DNA from 4 places in the Providencia zhijiangensis genome. Region 3 is predicted to be linked to each of the others. Evidence: predicted binding sites of a transcription regulator. Region 3 holds the regulator's gene; each other region holds the start of a gene.

Region 1 (5,819 bases), 1.3 Mb from region 3:
ACCTCGGTGCCGATGTCCCCGTTTTTGTTCGCGGTCATGCTGCCTTTGCCGAAGGCATTGGCGAAATTTTAACACCCGCAGAACCAAAAGAGCGTTGGTATTTAGTCGCACACCCCGGAATTGAAATCTCAACCCCGATGATCTTCACAGATCCAGAATTAAATAGAAATTCTCCAAAACGCTCTTTAGCCGCATTATTACTGGCTCCGTATGCAAATGACTGTGAACCGATCGCAAGAAAACGTTTTCGTGAGGTTGAACAGCTCGTTTCTTGGCTGTTAGAATATGCTCCGTCTCGCCTAACAGGAACAGGCGCTTGTGTGTTTTCTGAATTTGAAACCCAAGCGGATGCCCTGAAGGTGTTAAATAAATCCCCATCGTGGGTGCAAGGATTCGTCGCTCAAGGAGCGAATGTTTCTCCTGTGCACAAATTCCGCGCTGGGATAACCCGTGTATTGCACCGATAGTAATGACTTATCCATCATTGCTGTTGGTCAACAATATCTCTCTGGACGCAAGCCTGAGGTTTTTCTCGTGCCCGATATGAAGCTTTTTGCTGGTAACGCTACACCGGAACTAGCACAACGTGTTGCTAACCGCCTTTACACTAATCTTGGAGACGCGGCTGTTGGTCGTTTTAGCGACGGCGAAGTCAGTGTTCAAATTAATGAAAATGTTCGCGGTGGTGATATTTTTATCATCCAGTCAACTTGCGCACCAACCAATGACAACCTGATGGAACTCGTTGTTATGGTCGATGCCCTGCGCCGTGCATCTGCTGGTCGTATTACCGCTGTTATCCCTTACTTCGGTTATGCAAGACAGGATCGTCGCGTACGTTCTGCCCGTGTACCAATCACCGCTAAAGTTGTTGCCGATTTTCTGTCAAGTGTGGGTGTTGACCGTGTTCTTACTGTTGACTTACACGCAGAGCAGATCCAGGGCTTCTTTGATGTTCCTGTAGATAACGTATTTGGTAGCCCAATCCTTCTGGAAGATATGTTGCAGAAAGATTTAGAAAACCCAATCGTTGTTTCTCCAGACATCGGCGGCGTCGTTCGTGCTAGAGCAATCGCGAAATTACTGAACGATACTGATATGGCAATCATTGACAAACGTCGCCCACGCGCAAACGTTTCTCAAGTCATGCACATCATCGGTGACGTTTCTGGTCGTGACTGTATCTTAGTTGACGATATGATTGATACTGGTGGCACACTGTGTAAAGCAGCTGAAGCGCTGAAAGAACGTGGGGCTAAGCGTGTATTCGCTTATGCAACTCACCCTATCTTCTCAGGTAATGCTGTAGACAACATCAAAAACTCTGTGATTGATGAAGTCATTGTTTGTGACACAATTCCTCTTTCTCCTGAAATCAAGGCGCTGAACAAAGTTCGCACCCTGACCCTTTCAGGCATGCTGGCCGAAGCTATTCGCCGTATCAGCAATGAAGAGTCAATTTCTGCGATGTTCGAGCACTAATTCTAAAGCGGGGTCTTAATGACCCCGTTTTAACATCCTAGTTTCAGTCGTTTTTCATGAAATTATTGAGACGGGAAATGTGCTTTATCGCACCACATTCATTGTGGTCACGATACAAAAATTTATAAGTAGCGCCCCTACTGTTGTTCATCAACCGTAGGGGCTTTATTTTGGGCTTTTCAAAAAACCGCTCTTTTAAAGCCTACTTTTTCAGGCAAAAAATAAGAGTGAAATCATACGTAGTGAATTTCACTCTTATTTAGATTTTATCTATTTTTCAATGACTCATTTCTGTTCATTGAGGATATCCATCGATGAATTTCAGCCTAACTCACTATGGGTAGCGGTGGTTATCGTTACGGGAATGAAATTGACGTTTCACCAAACAGTAACGGTCTTCCACTTTCTCTTTACCGCCCATTCTTGCGCCCACTAACCAAACCAACGCACCGATAAAGATCCCAAACAGAGAGCCATTGATGATGTCATCGGACAACCCTAAATCAACAATATGAGAAAACAGGTTTAAACCGATGCTTCCCCCCATCACCACCATACCCAAACCCATCAAGCCATTACCAATGAGAGTAACCATTTTCCGTTTCATATCTACCTCCAATATCAGTAAACTGATACGCAAGCATTAAAGAAAAGTTCGATAAAACTTTATATTTATGTAAAGAGTATAGCTCTTTAAGTAAAATTATTTGCGATAAGCTTCACATGTATAGAAGACTTTAAGGATATCTACTCAAAAAGTGCTTTTAATCAATTTAACAACTGATGATGGTATTGACGAATAATTCACAAACTAATTATCACTGGTGCAATCTTATCAATGACAATTTTGTACATCCACTCCGACACGAGGTAAACTAGTCGCCAATTTCTATACATTGACAGTGAAAAAGTCCCCGTGAGTAAAATAAAATTAATTGTTGGATTAGCCAATCCGGGCGCTGAATATGCGCAAACCCGCCATAACGCTGGTGCCTGGTATGTTGATTTACTGGCACAACGCCATAACCAATCGTTAAAGGAAGAGCCTAAATTTTTTGGTTATACGGCTCGCATCAATCTTAATGGCAATGATATTCGCTTGCTGGTTCCGACCACCTTTATGAACTTGAGCGGTAAATCCGTCGCAGCAGTAGCCAATTTCTATCGCATTAATCCGGATGAAATTTTAGTCGCCCATGATGAGCTCGATTTACCACCAGGTGTAGCCAAAATGAAACTCGGTGGCAGTAACGGCGGACATAACGGCTTAAAAGATATTCAAAGTAAATTTGCCAATAACCCGAACTTTTACCGCTTACGCATTGGTATTGGGCACCCAGGCGATAAAAACAAAGTTGTTGGTTTCGTGTTAGGCAAGCCACCGCTGTCTGAACAGAAGCTTATTGATGATGCAATTGATGAATCTGTGCGCTGCACGGACATCCTGTTATCCGACGGAATGGACAAAGCTATCAATCGCTTACATGGTTTTAAAGCCACAGCCTAAGAGTTGATTTCATCAAACACGAGTTTTTGTGTATAATCAGCGCCAATTTTCTAAACATTGGGGGCAGCACTCGCCTGCCCCCGCTATTAAGGTGAGAAACATATGGGTTTTAAATGCGGTATCGTTGGTCTGCCTAACGTGGGTAAATCCACTCTGTTTAATGCATTGACCAAAGCCGGCATCGAAGCAGCCAACTTCCCTTTCTGTACAATTGAGCCAAACACGGGTGTTGTGCCAATGCCAGACCCACGTCTTGATCAATTAGCTGAAATTGTGAAGCCTCAGCGCATCCTGCCAACCACGATGGAATTCGTTGATATCGCGGGTCTGGTAAAAGGCGCATCGAAAGGTGAAGGTCTTGGTAACCAATTCCTGACTAACATCCGTGAAACGGAAGCGATTGGTCACGTTGTTCGTTGTTTTGAAAATGACAATATCATCCACGTTGCTGGCCAAGTTGACCCAGCAGCCGATATCGAAGTGATCAACACTGAATTAGCATTATCTGACTTAGATACTTGTGAGCGTGCTATTCACCGCGTACAAAAACGCGCAAAAGGCGGCGATAAAGACGCAAAAGCGGAATTAGAAGCGCTGGAAAAATGCCTGCCACACTTAGAACAAGCTGGCATGCTGCGTTCATTAGATTTAACGGCTGAAGATAAAGCCGCAATCCGTTATTTAAGCTTCTTAACCCTGAAGCCAACCATGTACATTGCCAACGTCAATGAAGATGGTTTTGAAAATAACCCATACTTAGACAAAGTCTACGAAATCGCTAAAGCCGAAGGTTCTGTTGTTGTGCCGGTTTGCGCTGCTATCGAATCTGACATCGCCGAGCTTGACGATGAAGAGCGCGATGAGTTTATGGCTGATTTAGGTATTGAAGAGCCAGGTCTGAACCGTGTGATCCGCGCAGGTTACGAATTATTAAACCTGCAAACTTATTTCACCGCTGGTGTGAAAGAAGTGCGTGCATGGACTATCCCTGTTGGCGCAACTGCTCCACAAGCAGCCGGTAAAATCCACACTGACTTCGAAAAAGGCTTTATCCGCGCACAAACTATCGCATTCGAAGATTTCATCAAATTCCGTGGTGAACAAGGCGCGAAAGAAGCCGGTAAAATGCGTGCAGAAGGTAAAGATTACATCGTTAAAGATGGCGATGTATTGAACTTCCTGTTTAACGTGTAAGCCTATATCTTCTTATTAAAAAGTCGTTATTAAAGAGAAAAGCAGCATAAAACTGATTTGGTTTTAAGCTGCTTTTTTAATTTAAGCTCACAATTCTTCACTTCAAATAACCACTATATTGCTCAATTCATTACATCATTCTTCACACTCGTTTTTGTTTCTCGCGCAGATGGCGTAAATAAAACAATCAACGAAAAAATGAGTTGAATAGCCATAAAAATCATCAAGAAACTAGACTGATTGATAAACGTTAGTGGCGTGATAAACAATGATGAACACGTAAAGGCAAGAGCAATGACCAATGGATATTTAATGCCAATATCCCGAATTCGTTGCGTAAGAATAAGTGAGAAAATATATAGTTGAACAGCCGCTGATACTAATTCCATTAGTCCAAACAAGCTAAAAGAAAATTGGTAATAAAAGTTACTTTTAAACACTAATTCAGCATCTTCGGGATGTGAATCCAAATACCATTGATAGACTAATACCTGAATGATACTCAGAACGATTATCCAAAAAATTTCCGCGCCTAGGAAAGATAGTCTTGCTCGTCTTTTATATTTCCATTGATAAATTAGTTTTGATTGCATGGTAAATCCTTTCACATGTTAAAAAATATTGATTTTCTTAGTTTTTGCTCTCATCTCTTTGAAATTGGTAATGCCAACCCAGTAACAAAAAAAAGCAAAAAAACCAGCAACATATTCATATAGTCGGTAACACCATTTTTTTGCGTGATTTTAGGTTTAGCTTCTCCATCCTCACCTTCATCTGTGATCGCAAATTTACCTTGGTACAGTTTATCCAAGACATTTAATGCATTCTCTAACTCGCATTTTGGTACCAATAATTTAACGCCACCAATAGCTTGGGCATACATTTGGTTATTCCAGACCATGTTTTCGTCTAATAATAGAGAATCAATTCCTTCAGAGTTGAGCAAACCCGCGTCTATTCTTGCTTCTAGAGGAGAAAGGTACTGTGACAGTAATGTGTATTGAGCCCGAGTTGGATGGATATACCACATTGTAACCTCCCTGTAGGATCGATTTTAGCGAATACCTAGAATAGTCTATCTATCAGAATCGATGAACGAGTCTTATCCTAAATTTCCCGCTCAAATGATGATATCAATATAATAGGGTTCATCTATTCCCTACTGTATTAACCCCGCCCATTCTTATGCGCCACTATGTCGGCCATAATCGCTAACGCAATCTCTGGTGGCGTTTTACTGCCAATTGGAATACCGATAGGCGCATGGATCTGGTCTATCATTTCAAGCGTTAATCCCCCTGAATTTAATAAACGCTCTCGGCGCTTAGCACTGGTTCGGGTTGAGCCCATTGCGCCAATATAAAATGCAGATGTGTTCACTGCTTCCATTAATGTTAAATCATCAATACGAGGGTCGTGAGTCAAAGACACAATCGCGGTATTGGATGCGCTTGGATTCTCTTCTAAAAATCGGGCAGGGAATATTTTTTTAATCTCAACTTGTTCAGCAATTTGCCCAGCAAAGCGTAACAATTCGTCATCGCGATGCTCACAAAGAATCACTTCAAAACCTAATGTAACCGCAAAATTAGCGCAGTAAACGCCGACATTGGAGATACCCGCAATGATTAGCTTG
Region 2 (5,819 bases), 1.7 Mb from region 3:
TGCTCCAAATGCGCGTGCAGAAATTGATGTGCGGATCTCTTCTGAGCAGCAAGGTATTGAAATCGACAAGAAAGTACGTGAAGTGTGCAGCCAGCCTGTTCTAGAAGGCATTCAGCTTTCACTGACAGGCGGGATCAACCGTCCACCAATGGCAAAAACGCCAGAAAGTGCCGCGCTTATCGACATCATCAAACAAGAAGCCGACAAACTGGCAATCACTCTGGAAGACGTTTCTACAGGTGGTGGCTCAGATGCTTCATTTACCGCGGGTGTGGGGACACCAACGGTAGACGGTTTAGGCCCAATTGGCGGCTATCAACATAGTGACAAAGAGTATCTTGAAATTCCCTCTTTAACTGAGCGCGCTCAGTTATTTTTCAATGTGTTAAAACGCATTACGCAGTAATTATGGCTAACAAAATAAATAATAATCCAACAGGATAAATCTATGGCAACATCCATATCAACATCAAAAGCATCAACAACACCACCACCACAAAAAAAGCGTTCTGATGGGATAAACCCGTATGTATTGCTCTTTTTCATCTTAGTAGCGGCAGCGGTTGCTACTTGGATCGTTCCGGCTGGGCAATATGCCTCTGAAACGAAAGTGATCACGACTATCAAAGATGGCGTGGAAACCCAAGTCAAGAGTTCCTATACCATTCCGGGAAGTTATGAGCGTTTACCTGAACAGCATGGCGTTTTACCAGGGCAGGTTTTCACATCGATCGCTGACGGGCTAGTTAAAGCGGCTCCGATCATTTTCCTGATTATCTTTACTGGGGGCGCGTTACATCTGCTTGAAACGACGGGTGCAATCAACAAAGTTCTGAGCAATATTTCACGCAGTAAAAAGCTCAATGACTTTTTGTTGATCACTATCTTCTTTGTGGTGTTCTCCATTTTGGGTACCACTGGAATTGTGGTGAACTCGATAATTGCATTCGTGCCAATAGGTTTATTGGTGGCGAAGTCTGTCGGAATGGATGACAAGTTTGGCGCAGCGATCGTCTATGTTGCGGCATACTCCGGCTTTAACGCTTCGGTAATGGCACCGATGACTGTCGGGTTATCTCAAGGTTTGGCTGACGTTCCACTGCTATCGGCATTTGGCTTCCGTACTGTGGTTTATATTAGCTTTGTGGTTGCAGGGATTATCTTCTTAACTCTGTACGCGAAGAAAAGCCGCCGTCAAGGGATGGTTCGCCCCGAAGTGCAAATTGATGATAGCCAATTTGAGACCTCAAAAATCTCTTTACGCCACGTCATTACATTATCCTATGCCGCATTCTGTTTAATTGGCTTTATTTTTGGTGCGATTGAGTGGGGTTGGGGCGAGAAAGAGATGATGGCCATGTTTATCATCTTAGGCGTGGGGGTAGGCGTACTGAACAGAATGTCACCGAATGATATTGCAACCGGCTTCCTGAAAGGCTGTGCTGGCATGGTTGGCGGGGCATTTATCGTTGGTATGGCGCGTGCGATTGCGATTGTATTAGCGGATGGAATGATCTTAGACACCATCGTGAATTCGATTATTTCTCTGATGGATGGATTACCGAAAACATTATCTGCGATTTCAATGTTCGGTACCGCTGCTATTATGCACTTTTTTATTTCTTCAGGTTCCGGTGAAGCGGCAGTTTTAGTGCCTATTTTCACCCCAATGGGCGACCTGTTAGAAATCACCCGTCAAACTACCGTTCAAACGGTATTAATGGGCGAGGGTGTCGTGAACTGTATTAACCCAACATCAGGTATCCTGATGGCAGTGTTAGCGACGTCGAAAATCCCATACACCAAGTGGCTGAAGTTTATTTGGCCGCTGGTATTAACTTGGGTCATTATTTCGATTATCTCGATTGTTTACGCAGTCATGACAAATTTAGGTCCGATTTAAGTCTGTTTATTACGTTATTTAGACAGACAGGGGATTTATCAAAGCGCTACTCGAAAGAGTGGCGTTTTTTGTTTTTTGAGTGAGTGAAAAGGTAGGGTTTTAGGCAAAAAAAAGCCCCCTTCATAGGGATCTGAAGGGGGAGCTAAATGAATAAAGAATGGTTTAATTCGAGATCAAAGATAAAGGATCCTAGTGAACGAAACTTAGGTTTTTGTGCACTTTAGCTCGCTGTTTTGGCTTAGCGCTTAGAATCGCATTTATCGCTAAAGCTCTTATTGACGATAACCAGTCTTGATTTGTTCTAAAATGTTTTTGTAAGTCTCAGCTTGCTTCTCATCTTCCATCGAAGCGACTTCGCGTTGCATTTTGATCAAAATTTTACCCGCGTCAGCCTGACCGATAGCTTTAAGCATATGAGTAACAAGATTTTTTAAACAAGTTACTTCGTCTGCTAATGCATTTACGTCTGGCTCAGTTGGAAAATGGGTTTTCATTTAGGAATTCCTGTAAGAATAAAAAGTAATTTGCAGATTGTAGCATAGAAGAAATGATTCTGTCGCTTTTCAAACTGATATGAAAATTAAAGGAGAGTGACCGTTTCTCTGTGAAAAAATAGTGTGAACATGATAATTTTCAATCCTTTAAAGATGAATGGCGAATGTGATATTATTCACAAAAATATACTGAAGGCTGTTATTGGCCTTAATTATCATCAACAGGATGTCGTAAACCATGTCCCAGGTTTCTCGAAGCACTGCGTGGATCCGTGTATTGGCGCTTTCCGTTGCGGCTTTTGTCTTTAATACCACCGAATTTGTTCCTGTCGCATTATTGAGTGATATTGCTGAAAGTTTTGATATGACCGTTGCCCATACAGGGCTGATGATCACCATTTATGCGTGGGTTGTCGCAGTGATGTCTCTACCATTAATGCTGATGACGGGAAAATTTGAGCGGCGGAAATTATTGGGAATTTTGTTTGTTGTCTTTATTCTCAGCCATATTCTATGCGGGATTGCGTGGAGCTTTGAAGTGCTGATTATCGCGCGTATCGGTATTGCGTTATCTCATGCAGTTTTCTGGTCGATAACGGCATCATTGGCGATCCGCGTCGCGCCTGCGGGTAAAAAAGCGCAAGCTTTGGGCTTGCTCGCCACGGGAACGGCACTGGCGACCGTGTTAGGATTACCGTTAGGGCGAGTGATTGGGCAATGGATGGGCTGGCGAGTGACATTTTTATGTATCGGCGTACTGGCGTTATTAACCCTGATTGCGTTATTGCGATTCTTACCTCGTTTACCGAGCGAACATTCCGGTTCGTTAAAAAGCCTACCGGTTCTGTTTAAACGCCCCGCATTGATGGGTGTCTTTGTGTTAATCACCGTCGTCATTACGGCTCATTTTACCGCGTATAGTTATATTGAACCGTTTGTACGCGATATTGCCTTACAGAGTCAAAATTTTGCCACACTCTTATTATTAATTTTTGGTGGGGCGGGCATTTTTGGTAGCGTCTTATTTAGCCGCTACAGTAGCCGCTTTACACTCTCATTCTTACCGGTATCGATGGCCTTACTGACACTTTGTTTAGTGTTATTTATGCCATTAAGTGGAGATGTTTGGACATTGATTGGTACCTGTATATTCTGGGGTATGGCGATTATGTGCATTAGCCTCGGGATCCAAGTGAAAGTGTTGGACTTGGCGCCAGATGCGACCGATGTGGCGATGTCAATCTTCTCTGGATTATTTAATATTGGCATTGGCGCAGGTGCATTATTAGGAAACCAAGTGATTACCCATATGGGAATGACTAATATTGGTTATGTGGGGGCGATTATCAGCCTTTTAGCACTTGCTTGGTGCGTGTTTATCTATACCCGTTATCGCTCAGCTTTTGCAGAAAAACAGCCAACCGCTGCGAATCATTAAGCTAGATTTATTCATTTAGCACTGTACTAATTAAAGGTTAGTACAGTGCTTTTTTGTGTGCTAAATTTCTGCCAAATTTTAGGCTAAAAACAGAGAAAGGTGAACAATGAAAGGATTGGGCTTCTTATTAATGTCCATTATTGCGGAAGTGATTGCGACAACAACGTTAAAAGCGTCGGATGGTTTTAGCCGTTTTTGGCCCTCTTTAGTGGTTGTCATTGGCTATGCAGCCTCTTTCTGGGGGCTTTCCCAAGTTGTGAAAGTGATGCCACTGGGGATAGCGTATGCCATTTGGTCAGGATTGGGAATTGTGTTGGTTTCTGTGGCGGCTATCTATATTTATAACCAAAAACTCGATTTACCCGCAATTATTGGTATGCTATTAATTATCATTGGTGTATTGGTCATCAACCTGTTTTCTAAAAGTGGCACCCATTAATAAGGTTCAAAACATAATGGGATGCAAAACAGCGCTGATACTATCGGAGAAAGAGAATGAAAAGGAAAAGTCAGGCGCTGTTAAGAACAGTCGTGGCAATGGGTTCAGCTACCGTATTATCTATTTTACTTTCAGCGTGCAGTAGCCCTGATAACAGTAAAATGACAAGAGCAGAAACGTCCGGTTCTCAATATGCTCAGCAAGTGGTGAATTTAGGTCCCGGAGCTCAAGAGGCGTGTACCTCTGCGGGGGGACTGCCTTCACTGAATTTAGAATTAAATGGTCAGAAAACCCCTGTTTGCCAGTTTGCAAATGGGCGTCGTTGTGCGGTTTCGGCAATTCGTAGTGGGGCCTGTATCTAAGTATTTTGGTGAGCTAATGATTTGAATCGCCCATCAAGCACAGTTGATGGGCGAAAAAAGAAAGGTTATTTTTTACTTGGGAAGAAGAGGCTGATCGCAACGATGATGCCAACTAAGATGTAAGCTGCAAAAATACCAACTAACCACTGCGGCATGTCTAACCCTAAGAAAGCCCATTGTCTAACCGCACAATCCCCTGTCGCTTCAAACACAGAAGGTACCCATTCTTGCAGCGGTAACCAGTCTGGGAAATTGACAAAGAAATCACAGGATGCAAACGGAGACGGGTAAAGTTGCAGCATGGTATGTTCCCATGAAAGGTCTAATCCACGCCAACCCGCATACAGCCAAACCACAATCGCAATCACTTTAACGACGGTGCTTTTCGGTGCAATCGCTCCGATTAAACCTGCCGCAATAATTCCCATCAATGCAACGCGCTCATAGATACACATTACACAAGGTTGCAGTTTCATAATATGTTGGAAATACAGAGCAGCACATTCAAGCATAAAAGCAGTGAATGCCATAAGCAGCCAAGCTGACCGTCCTTGAGAACAGTAATTAAAAAATCTGAACATAATAAATTCCCTTCATTAATAATCGGCTTATTTTGCCTCTATCTGGGTGATAAAAAAAGCAGCAAAATCAGATTAGAATGAGATTAGCTTAATTTTTACGTTTTATTACAAAAAAAGCCGCATAAATATGCGGCTCAGACCATTTTCAAGCCCATCAGGTTTGGAAATGGCTCTTTTGGGTTGTAATATTGACGAGGAAAATCAATTTATTGATTTTCGCCTGATAACACAAAGAGGGAAAAACCACGCTTTTATCCCTCTTTGTCATCAACCTCAGCCGCATAAATATGCGGCTTTAAATTCAGAATCTGAACAATCAATATTGATCAACGTGGAATAGAAATTAACCCTAAGCTTTCCATCCAGTCAGTTAATGGGATAAGCCATAGCTCAACACCTAGCAGACCAACGATGGTCATCACAACCGTAAATGGTAATGCCATCCACACCATTCGACCATAAGACAGGCGAATCAGCGGAGACAGTGCCGAGGTTAATAGGAACAGGAAGGCGGCTTGTCCATTTGGCGTTGCAACCGACGGCAAGTTTGTTCCGGTGTTAATTGCGACCGCTAAGTGCTGATATTGCTCGGCTGAAATTAA
Region 3 (5,819 bases):
CTGAAACGCTCGAAAACCTTATCGAGAGTTATGTTTTACGCGAAGGAACCGATTACGGCGTTCACGAAAAAAGCTTGCAGGACAAAGTGAATGATGTGAAACGGCAGTTAGTTTCTGGCGAAATTGTGCTAGTCTGGTCTGAGTTACATGAATCGGTAAATTTCATGCCTAATAACCAGTTTCGCCCGTAGCGCTGTTTCTCAAAAATAGTGGTCATGGCGTAAAACAGGGAGTCCACTATGTCGAAGAAGCATCCGATTATTGCAGTGACGGGTTCGAGTGGCGCAGGAACAACCTCAACGAGCCAAGCTTTTCGTAAAATTTTCCATCAATTAAATATCCGCCCAGCCACCCTTGAGGGGGATAGTTTTCATCGTTATACCCGCCCTGAAATGGATATGGCTATTCGTAAAGCCCGCGAGCAAGGGCGCCATATCAGCTATTTCGGCCCTGAGGCCAACGATTTTTCTCTACTTGAACAGACGCTAATTGACTATGCTAAAACTGGCAGCGGTCAATCTCGAAAATATTTACATACTTACGATGAAGCGGTGCCCTATGGCCTGCAACCTGGCACGTTTACCCCGTGGGAATCGCTACCAGCCAATACCGATGTGCTGTTTTATGAAGGATTACATGGCGGAGTAGTTACCCCAGAGCACGATGTTGCACAACATGTTGATTTGCTTGTGGGTGTAGTGCCAATTGTTAACCTTGAATGGATCCAAAAACTCATCCGCGATACCACCGAGCGAGGACATTCCCGTGAAGCGGTGATGGATTCCGTTGTACGTTCGATGGGGGATTATATTAACTATATTACGCCGCAGTTTTCTCGTACCCATATTAACTTCCAACGAGTTCCTACCGTTGACACCTCTAACCCTTTCTCTGCCAAAGCAATACCTTCACAGGACGAAAGTTTTATCGTTATTCGCTTTAGAGGATTAGAGCAGATCGATTTCCCTTATTTATTATCCATGTTAAATGGCTCGTTTATTTCAGCGATGAATACCATTGTGGTACCCGGTGGGAAATTAGGACTCGCGATGGAACTTATTATGATGCCATTAGTGGAAAAATTAATGAAACAGCGAAATGGGTAGTTTGAGATTCTCATTAAAGAGATAAATAACAAGATGCTTATCTTAATTATCGATAAGCATCTTAATAGCAAGAAAACAATTACAGCGTTTTAATTTCGAAGCTATGAGTCACGTTAACCGTTTTCTCTAACATGATAGCAACGGAACAATATTTTTCTGCAGAAAGTTGAACCGCACGCTCCACCACTTTGTCCGTTAATTCACGTCCCGTCACAATAAAGTGCAGGTTGATGTCCGTAAAATAGCGCGGAGCTTCTTCACGACGCTGCGAAGTTAATTTTACTTCACAATCAACAATATCCTGACGACCTTTTTGCAGAATAGAAACCACATCAATCGCACTGCATCCGCCTGCTGCCATTAGAACCATTTCCATCGGACTCGGTGCTTTATCTCCAGCATTGCCATCCATCATAACTTGATGACCCGATGCCGACTCACCTAAAAAAGAGAGCCCTTCAACCCACTTTACGCGTGCTTCCATTTTTATTCCTCTCGAAAATAGTGATATTTATCGTCACATTGTTCCATATATCTAGACAATGTTATATCAGCATTATTAGGCTGAAGCGATACAGGGGAGACTTTCTACATTGGATATGATACAAACAATGGTTAGTTGATAGGATTAAGATCAATACTCAACGATTTAATTGATTATATTATACAATTGATATTAATTTGCATTGGCCTAGGGCGATATTAATAATAGGCATCAATGTGACTTAATATGCTAAGCTTGACACTTTAAAGTCAGCCTTTCCCTACTTTTCGAAAGGTTGCAATAACATACAGAGGATAACGCTAATGGTTCTCGGCAAGCCACAAACAGACCCTACTCTTGAATGGTTTTTGTCACACTGCCATATTCATAAGTATCCATCCAAGAGCACTCTGATCCATCAGGGTGAAAAAGCAGAAACCCTTTACTACATTGTTAAAGGCTCAGTGGCTGTTTTAATCAAAGATGAAGAAGGCAAGGAAATGATTCTCTCTTATTTAAATCAGGGAGATTTCATTGGCGAACTTGGGTTATTTGAAGAAGGGCAAGAACGTACTGCGTGGGTTCGCGCGAAAGTTGCTTGCGAAGTCGCGGAAATTTCTTACAAAAAATTCCGTCAGCTGATTCAAGTCAATCCAGATATCCTGATGCGCCTTTCCGCGCAAATGGCAAGTCGTTTGCAAACCACGTCCGAAAAAGTGGGTAACCTTGCATTCTTAGATGTTACTGGTCGTATTGCTCAAACATTATTGAATTTAGCTAAACAACCTGATGCAATGACTCACCCAGACGGTATGCAAATCAAAATTACTCGTCAGGAAATCGGTCAAATCGTAGGTTGTTCTCGCGAAACTGTCGGTCGTATTTTAAAGATGCTGGAAGATCAAAACTTAATCTCCGCACACGGCAAAACGATTGTTGTTTACGGCACTCGCTGATTCACCTTTCAGCCTCACCCTTCTTGGTGAGGCTTCGATATTGAAATAGCTTTATACTTTACGTACAAAGCTATTTTTCTTACTTAGGATCCTTTATTTCCCCCTCTCATCTATATACTCTCATTGATGAGTATCGTTTCTTTATATAATTATAGTTAATTGTCAAACTAATATAGTGGTAACTAAACCATTATTAAGAGTTGACAACACGATGATTAAAAATATCAATCCAAGAAGCGAAAGTATCATTAATATCAATGATAATAAAACCATAACCACTTCATCATTATCTAATCAAATAAAAAAAGCCATTAATATTGGTTCATGCATACCCGATAATAATCACCTATCTAATTTACATTATCAAAAAAAGCATTTCGCCGTATTGACTTGTCATTTTGAGCCAAGTGAACAAAAAGAAATTAATCTAATTAAATACTCGCCTCCAGTAGAGAAAATAACACTTCCCTATAAATACCATGAGGCTATTGAAGCTAATGGCCATTTTTTAATTCTTAAATCCCCACGTATTTTCAACCATTCCGTCTCAATAAAAAATGAGCCAATTATTAATGAAAAACAGGATACTGAACTAATGCTAATTGATAAAACAAGTGCTACAGAAACTAACGTTTTTAAAGAATTTAATTTAAAACGTTCATCAAACCGATTCTCAAATTTGATTTTAGAAATAAAATCGACTCATGAAAAAGGTATTCGTTATTTAAAAAGTATATTTAATAAAAATAAGAATGAAAAATTTTGTGTTACTTTTAAAAAGGGAATTGAGATCCCAATAAAACATGAAAAAACAAGATCAAGTGAAGTAATCACTTATCAGAACACTGCATCGACTCAGAAGATTGAGAACAACCTTAGCACTCTAAAATCATCACAAGCTAAATTAGCTGAACAGCTAAAAAAAATAGAGACAGACAAAGAGAATGAAATAAAAGCAGGTGAAGAGAGAATAAGAAAAGAAGCTGAATCAAGTATGATACAGAAAGCTTCTATTTCGAAAATAAAAGATGAGAATAAAGCAAAGAGCAGTGATACCGAATTTGAGTTCAATGAGGAATTAGAGTGGAATGATGATACCAATCATATTCAAGATAGTTTACAAAAAAGAATCACCGACCGTCTTGTTAGCTTAGCAATTCCATCAACTCGTCAGCTCGATAAATTACTTGTCGATGAGACTGACATGAAGTCAATAAATCGGCACTTAGAAAATATGGATTCACTGAACAAGATAGAAAATCAGCTATATTCTAGCAATGAAAGCTTAAATTCTAACTCATCAAGCCATTATTCAAATAATTCTAGTGACTCTGGATATTTATCAGAAAACACAAAAGCACAGAAAAAAATAGAAACAGGCTCCACTAAACTGAAAGATAATAACTCGAACCATGCCACGCATAATAAAAATGATAAAGTATTACCTAGAAGAAATATAAAAGTAAAACCAACCGTGAGAACATATCAATTTAATGGGGAAATATACCAAACTAAAACATCAATGCTAAGAGCTAAACATAATAGTAAAAAATATCAGTTTCCACTAAATGGAAACTCACCAGAAATAGCATCAAATCAAGGAAAACCCGATACTAGAAAATTAGATGCGCTGTTGAAAAAAACGCAAGAAACCCTTCATAGTCTAAATAGTCTAAATAGTCTAAGCGAGCAAATATCCAAAGAAGAAGTACATTCTGCGCAGATTAAAACAAAATTAGCTAAGCTTAATAACAAGTAACAACTTGAATAATAGTTCAGTGACAGAGGCAAATTTGCCTCTGTCACTATAAAAAGACAATTAAACCAGCAGTTTGCTAATTGCAGTTTCCAATTTCGCCATCCCGCTATTAATTTCATTTTCAGAAATAATCAGCGATGGAGTAAAGCGTAATACATTCGTGCCCGCATTAAGCATCATCAGCCCTTCTGCAGCACAAGCTTGTAGAATATCTTTTGAGCGATTCAGCAATTTGCCATTCAGCTCTGCACCGATTAATAAGCCCATTCCGCGAATTTCAGCGAAAATTCCATATTGGTCATTGAGCTTGTTTAAATGAGCGACAAATAACTCACGACGTTTAGCAACACCATCAAGGACTTCATCGGTATTGATAATATCGAAAGCAGCATTGCCTACCGCACATGCCAATGGATTGCCCCCGTAGGTGGTTCCGTGAGATCCTACCTCCATTGTTTTCGCAATTTCAGCAGTTGTGATCATCGCACTGATAGGGAAACCGCCTCCGAGCGCTTTTGCAGTGGTTAAAATATCGGGAGTGACATCGTAGTGCATATAAGAGAACAATTTCCCCGTACGCCCCATTCCACTTTGCACTTCATCAAAAATAAGTAATGCATTATTTTCATCGCAAAGTTTACGAACTCCTTGCAGAAATTCTGATGTTGCTGGGGTTACCCCGCCTTCCCCTTGAACTGGCTCCAAAACCACTGCACAGGTATTTTCATCGATCACGGCTTTAACGGCATCAAGGTCATTAAAAGGCACATGAATAATATCCGCAGGTTTTGGGCCGAATCCATCGGCATATTTCGCTTGTCCGCCAACTGAGACAGTAAATAATGTTCTGCCGTGGAATGCTTGCTTGAATGCAATGATCTTCGTTTTATACGGGCTATACTTGGTGATGGCATAACGACGCGCTAGCTTGAATGCGGCTTCATTCGCTTCAGACCCTGAGTTCACAAAGAATGCACGATCCGCAAACGTTGCTTTCGTTAATTTTTGGGCCAGTGTTAACGCCTGTTCATTGGTAAAAACATTGCTCACATGCCAAAGTTTTTCGCTTTGTTCACGTACAGCCGCAACGAGGCTTGGATGGCAATGACCTAGCGCTAAAACCGCGATCCCGCCTGCGAAATCAATATATTCTTTACCTTGCTGATCCCAAACGCGGCTGCCTTCGCCTTTAACTGGAATAAATTCAGCTGGCGAAAAAATAGGTAACATGACCTGATCAAAAGTCTGCCGATTGACTGCGTGTTGTTCTGACATACCCCTCACCTGCTCTTTATCGAATGCTTAAGTGAAAATATAAGCATCAAATATGAATAAAAAATCAATAAAGAGCAATAGGGAAGGGTAAAATATGCATAATTAATTTTGCTATTCGCGAAAATCAACCACTAATACTTGAGAAAATTACTCAACAGCTCATGACCTTGTTCGCTGAGAATACTTTCAGGGTGGAATTGGACCCCTTCAATGGGCAGGGTTTTATGGCGGATCCCCAT
Region 4 (5,819 bases), 820 kb from region 3:
GTATGGTTATTATTGGCGAGTAAGTAATGATGAGATAAGTGATTTTTTTGATTGTTTATGGATACCTTTAGATGGCAGATATAGTCAATGTGATGGATATTTCCTGATTCCAAAACTAGGAATTAAAGTTGAAGTCATTATAAAAATTGAAGATTTAGTTATTTGGAATGAAATAAAGAGCGATGTTATTAACTTTATTTACAAGCATATAAAACGATAGGAGTTTGCATATGAATAATGAAGTCAATAGACAAGGAAGTGTAACATTAACGTGGACTGATACATCCAAAGCTTTAAAAATTTTAATTTTAACTAAAAGACCTGAATTAATGTATGAGTACTTTGCTAGTAAAGGTGACCGATATGCATTACTAGCAAATAGTGTTGTCAAAGGTGATTCTTTTTCAGGTAAATTTGCATTGAACTACTTAGAAGAAGTTATAATTGAAAATGGTCAAATATGCAATGAGGCTAAACTTGAAAAAATACGTTTTGATATGGCTTATGCTTATATATATGAACAAAGGAGTAGACTTAAAAATGGTGTTACAGAAATAACAGGTGATATTAATTATAAAGAAGCAATGGCATTTCATGAGCGTGTTTTTAAAAAATACAAATTACCTGCGGAAGCATGGACTTTACAACCTGTTTTTAATGTCATCTCTGATGAAAAGGATAGAGAGGTATACTGGCAAAAAGCGCTGGATGCTGTAGGTGATACGGAAAAGGAGGCTGAATTAAGTTTAAGCACGATGAATATTATGTTTGAAAGTTTATATGATGCGCCTGCAAATAAACAATTGCAAACCCATCGCTGGATGAGAAGAGTGATAGACATAGACAATGCAGTAGATACCGTGACATTAACTTTTAAAAAAACGTATGACTTTTTTGAATCGCCCTCACTAAAAATCGATCTTAATGAAGCACTAGCATTAGCATATGAAACGGGAAATCCATTAATTGATAGAGGAACTAATCGACTATCATTTTGGGATTTTCCATCTGAAAATATTGATAAATATTCAATACAGACTGATTGGGTTGGACAAACGGATTTTGAGCATAAAGATCGCCTTTCTGAATATTACCTTGAACGTCCCGCCTATATATTGCCAGAAACCGGATTATTTAATTCCCCATCTGCCAATTACAGTCCCAATGTTAATAAACACAATGCCATGATAGATGATGTTATCGGTAATATTCCATTTACTACTTATTCTAATAATCATGCACCAATTGAAATAACGGCTTCAGAACACCGAGGATACCCAGTGAGTGTATATAGACCAAATGATTTTCAAATAGGTGAGTGTCAAACGGATCGAACCGTTGATAGCTTAAGAGACCATATGTCTTCCATGGACCACTTATCAAGCTCGTTTGATAGAGATTTTAGGGTGCCTCAGGCCCCGAGTATGCCTGAATTTAACTACAGTGGTGGCTATAGCAGCTCATCATCCAGATTCTCATTTTAATTTTATTAACTTTTAATAACGTTTTAATAAAAACGGCGGTTATTGAAGTTAATAAACTCACAATAACCGCCGTCTTAATTTTGAATATTTAATTTTTTCAATTAAAAATGGTTTAAATGAAATAGTATTTAAATGGATTCATCCAAATAAACACGTTCCACTTTTTGGCAACCTAACGCGTGCAAGGTATTTTCTGTTGTACACCACTGCTGCACCGTTGCATTTTGTTTTTCTACTAATACCGCTTGTTCGATGGCGTGAATATCTTTACCCGCTAAATTCACCATAATCAGCGCCGCTTGCAATGGTGGTAAGCTCGGGTTGAACGCAGCATTTTCAGCGTAACGACCTGTAAACAGCGAGCCATCTTTTAACTGCACAGCAATACCGGAGTGAGATTCGCTGTATGGTGCGTGAGATTGGTTCGCAGCTTCAACCGCAGCAGATAACAATCTATCGCGACTTTGGTTTTGATAACCGTGGTCCACATTATCGAGTAGTAAAGTGGTGATATTCAGATCCGATGGACCGAATGAATCAGGCAAATAATCATGAAGTGTAGCTGCTTGGCGTTTTGGTAAATGCACCATGATATTACCGCCTTCACGCAGCTCATTCATAAACTGTCGGCAGTGACCGCAAGGCGTGTAGTTGACGGTAATAGAGGTTAATTGCTTTTCGCCTTTTAGCCAAGCATGGGTAATGGCACATTGTTCAGCATGGATAGTTTGACCAATCGAAACATGGTTAAATTCCATATTTGCGCCGAAATAGAGATTACCGCTGATTCCGCAAGCGATTGCGCCTACATTAAAGCGAGAAATTGGTGTAACAGCGTAAGCCGCTGCGAAAGGTAATAATGAAAAAGCGAGTTCACTGTCCGTGCATCCACTCTCAGCTTTAATTTGCTTTACTTGCTCAGCGGTTAACATGGCTGAGAAATCAGGTTTGTTCATAATAGGCTTTAGGACAGACTGTAACTTTTCTGGAAGTTCGGCCCAAGCGGCCTTGAATCTTGAATGCATGAGTAACCCTCCCTATTTAATTGTTTTCATTCTATTCAATTAATAGGGTGATTGGATGTGATCGCGATCACTTCATGAGTGCAATCAATGAAACAAATTCATTAAATGAGAGATGTATCTCAAGTTTTTACACTGAAATTTGCATAAGAGAGGTAAATAACCTCTCTTATTGATTCAGTTTAGCTAAATAAGTGAAGAATAACAGGGAAGATAAAAGGCGCAATTAACGAGGTGATCACCCCGCAGGTCATTAACGCTAATGAACTGTAAGCCCCTTCAATATAGTTAACTTCCGCACAACGCGCAGTTCCCAAAGCGTGAGAAGCGGTACCCATCGCCAAGCCTCGTGATGCATGGGTGCGAATACGCAAAACATCAAATAGGCTATGACCGAACATCGCCCCTAAAATCCCGACAAAAAGGACGCAAGCTGCACTAATTGCTGGGATGCCTCCGACTGAATCGGCAACTGCCATGGCTATCGGTGTTGTCACTGATTTAGGTAATATTGAACCTGCAATATCCGGTGTTGCTCCTAGCCACAGTGCAATAGTCGCGCCCGTAAACATCGCCACAATACTGCCAGCAAAACAGATACTAAATAGGGATTTCCATTGCGCTCTAATCTGGTGCATTTGTTCGTAAAGCGGAAAGGCGAGGGCGACGACGGCCGGCTGCAATAAATCATTGAGTATTTTACTGCCCGCAAAATAGTGCTCATAAGAGGTGTTCGTCAGGATCAGTAGCGGAATAATAATCGCGATAGTTAACAATAATGGGTTCAGAATGGGCAATTTGCACTTAATTGACAGCGCTCTTGCCAAATAGAAAACAACGATAGTTAATGGCAGTGACCACCAAATATGTTCTAACATCACTCTTTCCCCTTGGTTTTATCATTATTGATGGTTGAAGATATGGGTTCTTCAGGAGGAAGAGGAACTTCATCAGGCTTCACACCCACAATCGGGCGCTCTTTATGGATATAGTTTGAGCTGACCGCGACAACAATCATGACAATAAGCGTACTGGCAATACAAGAGACGACAATCGGGATCATCTGTTGGCTGAGTAAATCATAATAATTCATAATCCCTACACCGATGGGAACGAATAAAATCGTCATGTTTTTCAGCAGGATACTACATCCAGGTTTTGCCCAGTGAGCAGGGACTATTTGCAATGCTAGCAAGACAAACAACAGCAACATACCGACAATACTGCCGGGAATGGAAAAAGGAAGCAGTTTGGAAATCACATTTCCGATGATCAGGCAGAGGTAAAGTATTGCGAAGGCTCGCAAATATTGCCATCCGGTATTCAATACTTGTTTTAATGACATGGGACTTGTCCTATTACTCGACAGGCATTCATCATACAATTAACTTGGAAATTGTGCCAGAGATCACAAATAAAAACCCATAAAAAAACGGAGCTCACTAAAGTGGCTCCGTTTCGTACTGATATGGCCTAAGTTTGTTGCTCAATTTTTCGAGCGACAATCAATGACTTATTTAACTTGCATACCCGGCTGTGCACCATTATCTGGGCTCAGTAGGTAAATATCTTTACCACCAGGGCCTGCTGCCATCACCATACCTTCAGAGATACCAAAGCGCATTTTACGTGGGGCAAGGTTTGCCACCATCACGGTTAAACGACCTTCCAAGACTTTTGGATCTGGGTAGGCACTACGGATGCCAGAGAATACTTGGCGAGTTTCACCACCGATATCTAACTGTAATTTCAGCAGCTTATCTGAACCTTCAACAAATTCTGCTTGTTTGATCAGCGCAATGCGCAGGTCAATTTTAGCGAAATCATCAAAAGTGATGGTTTCTTGAATTGGGTCATCTGCCAGAGGGCCTGTCAGTTGCTTCGCTGGCTGAGCACTTTGCTTTGACGCTTCTACCATCGCTTCCGCTTTCGCTAATTCGATACGGTTGAATAGTGCTTTAAATGGCGCTACGTCGTGATTCAGTAATGGCGTGTTGATGGAATCCCACGTTAATTCAACTTTCAGGAACTCTTCCACGCGCTTAGTTAAGCTTGGCAGAATTGGTTTCAAGTAAGTCATTAATACGCGGAACAGGTTGATACCCATCGAGCAGATATCTTGTAGCTCTTGGTCTTTACCTTCTTGTTTCGCAACGACCCAAGGTGCTTTCTCATCCACATAGCGGTTTGCAATATCCGCTAATGCCATAATTTCACGCACGGCTTTACCGTATTCACGATTAGTGAAATCGTCACCGATCACTTTTGCCGCATCAACAAATTGTTGGTATAGCGCTGGTTCCGCTAAGTTTGCGGATAATTTTCCAGCGAAACGTTTAGCAATAAAGCCTGCGTTACGTGATGCTAAGTTCACCACTTTGTTTACGATATCGCTGTTCACACGCTGTACGAAATCTTCTAAATTCAAGTCGATATCGTCGATGCGTGAAGAGAGTTTCGCTGCATAGTAATAACGTAGGCAGTCAGCATCGAAATGGTCTAAGTAAGCGCGAGCAGTAATAAATGTGCCGCGAGACTTAGACATTTTTGCACCATTAACGGTGACATAACCGTGAACAAACAGGTTAGTTGGTTTACGGTAGTTGCTGCCTTCTAACATGGCTGGCCAGAATAGGCTGTGGAAATAGACGATATCTTTGCCGATAAAGTGGTAAAGATCCGCTTTAGAATCTTTATTCCAGAATTCATCAAAGTTTAAATCGCTGCGTTTGTCACACAGGTTTTTAAACGAGCCCATATAGCCGATTGGCGCATCCAGCCAAACGTAGAAATATTTACCCGGTGCATCTGGAATTTCAAAGCCGAAATACGGGGAATCACGGGTGATATCCCACTGCTGTAAGCCAGATTCAAACCATTCTTGCATTTTGTTAGCCACTTGCTCTTGCAGTGCGCCAGAGCGAGTCCATGCTTGCAGCATGTCGCTAAATGCAGGTAAATCAAAGAAAAAGTGTTCAGTTTCACGGATAACTGGCGTTGCACCTGAAACCACTGAGCGTGGGTTAATCAGGTCAGTTGGGCTATAAGTTGCGCTACAAACTTCACAGTTATCGCCGTATTGGTCTTCCGCTTTACATTTCGGGCAAGTACCTTTGACGAAACGGTCTGGCAGGAACATGCCTTTTTCTGGGTCGTAAAGCTGTGAAATGGTTTTGTTTTTAATAAAACCATTGCTTTTTAATTTGCCGTAAATCAGTTCAGATAACTGTTTGTTCTCTTCGCTATGGGTTGAGTGGTAGTTATCGTAGCTAATCTGGAAGCCTGCAAAATCGTCCTGATGCTCTTGGTTCAT

What was found. The regulator CRP, encoded in region 3, controls carbon source genes, mostly activating them, when cyclic AMP is high. The targets are predictions, from matches to a motif close to ATGTGANNNNNNTCACAT.
Region 1: the regulator CRP is predicted to act here: its motif matches at 2,190-2,207, upstream of pth (aminoacyl-tRNA hydrolase).
Region 2: the regulator CRP is predicted to act here: its motif matches at 2,562-2,579, upstream of QS795_RS09035 (sugar transporter).
Region 4: the regulator CRP is predicted to act here: its motif matches at 2,565-2,582, upstream of cdd (cytidine deaminase).

The regions. Positions count from the first base shown of each region.
Region 1 is NZ_CP135990.1:1,636,240-1,642,058, reverse strand. Features, by position in the region: gene ispE (4-(cytidine 5'-diphospho)-2-C-methyl-D-erythritol kinase) at 1-467, shown strand, start outside; gene prs (ribose-phosphate diphosphokinase) at 535-1,482, shown strand; gene QS795_RS07500 (DUF2583 family protein) at 1,817-2,089, opposite strand; gene pth (aminoacyl-tRNA hydrolase) at 2,399-2,989, shown strand; gene ychF (redox-regulated ATPase YchF) at 3,092-4,183, shown strand; gene QS795_RS07485 (hypothetical protein) at 4,306-4,776, opposite strand; gene QS795_RS07480 (hypothetical protein) at 4,827-5,213, opposite strand; gene QS795_RS07475 (XdhC family protein) at 5,351-5,819, opposite strand, start outside.
Region 2 is NZ_CP135990.1:1,976,106-1,981,924, reverse strand. Features, by position in the region: gene QS795_RS09050 (M20 family metallopeptidase) at 1-406, shown strand, start outside; gene QS795_RS09045 (YfcC family protein) at 449-1,903, shown strand; gene QS795_RS09040 (DUF2594 family protein) at 2,176-2,397, opposite strand; gene QS795_RS09035 (sugar transporter) at 2,636-3,835, shown strand; gene QS795_RS09030 (SMR family transporter) at 3,942-4,274, shown strand; gene QS795_RS09025 (DUF333 domain-containing protein) at 4,331-4,636, shown strand; gene dsbB (disulfide bond formation protein DsbB) at 4,702-5,166, opposite strand; gene nhaB (sodium/proton antiporter NhaB) at 5,544-5,819, opposite strand, start outside.
Region 3 is NZ_CP135990.1:303,398-309,216, reverse strand. Features, by position in the region: gene QS795_RS01400 (YheU family protein) at 1-191, shown strand, start outside; gene QS795_RS01395 (phosphoribulokinase) at 240-1,106, shown strand; gene QS795_RS01390 (OsmC family protein) at 1,186-1,590, opposite strand; gene crp (cAMP-activated global transcriptional regulator CRP) at 1,914-2,546, shown strand; gene QS795_RS01380 (hypothetical protein) at 2,758-4,305, shown strand; gene QS795_RS01375 (aspartate aminotransferase family protein) at 4,366-5,580, opposite strand; gene QS795_RS01370 (aminodeoxychorismate synthase component II) at 5,712-5,819, opposite strand, start outside.
Region 4 is NZ_CP135990.1:1,124,433-1,130,251, forward strand. Features, by position in the region: gene QS795_RS05065 (hypothetical protein) at 1-220, shown strand, start outside; gene QS795_RS05070 (serine protease) at 231-1,484, shown strand; gene cdd (cytidine deaminase) at 1,613-2,509, opposite strand; gene QS795_RS05080 (CidB/LrgB family autolysis modulator) at 2,689-3,384, opposite strand; gene QS795_RS05085 (CidA/LrgA family protein) at 3,384-3,851, opposite strand; gene metG (methionine--tRNA ligase) at 4,020-5,819, opposite strand, start outside.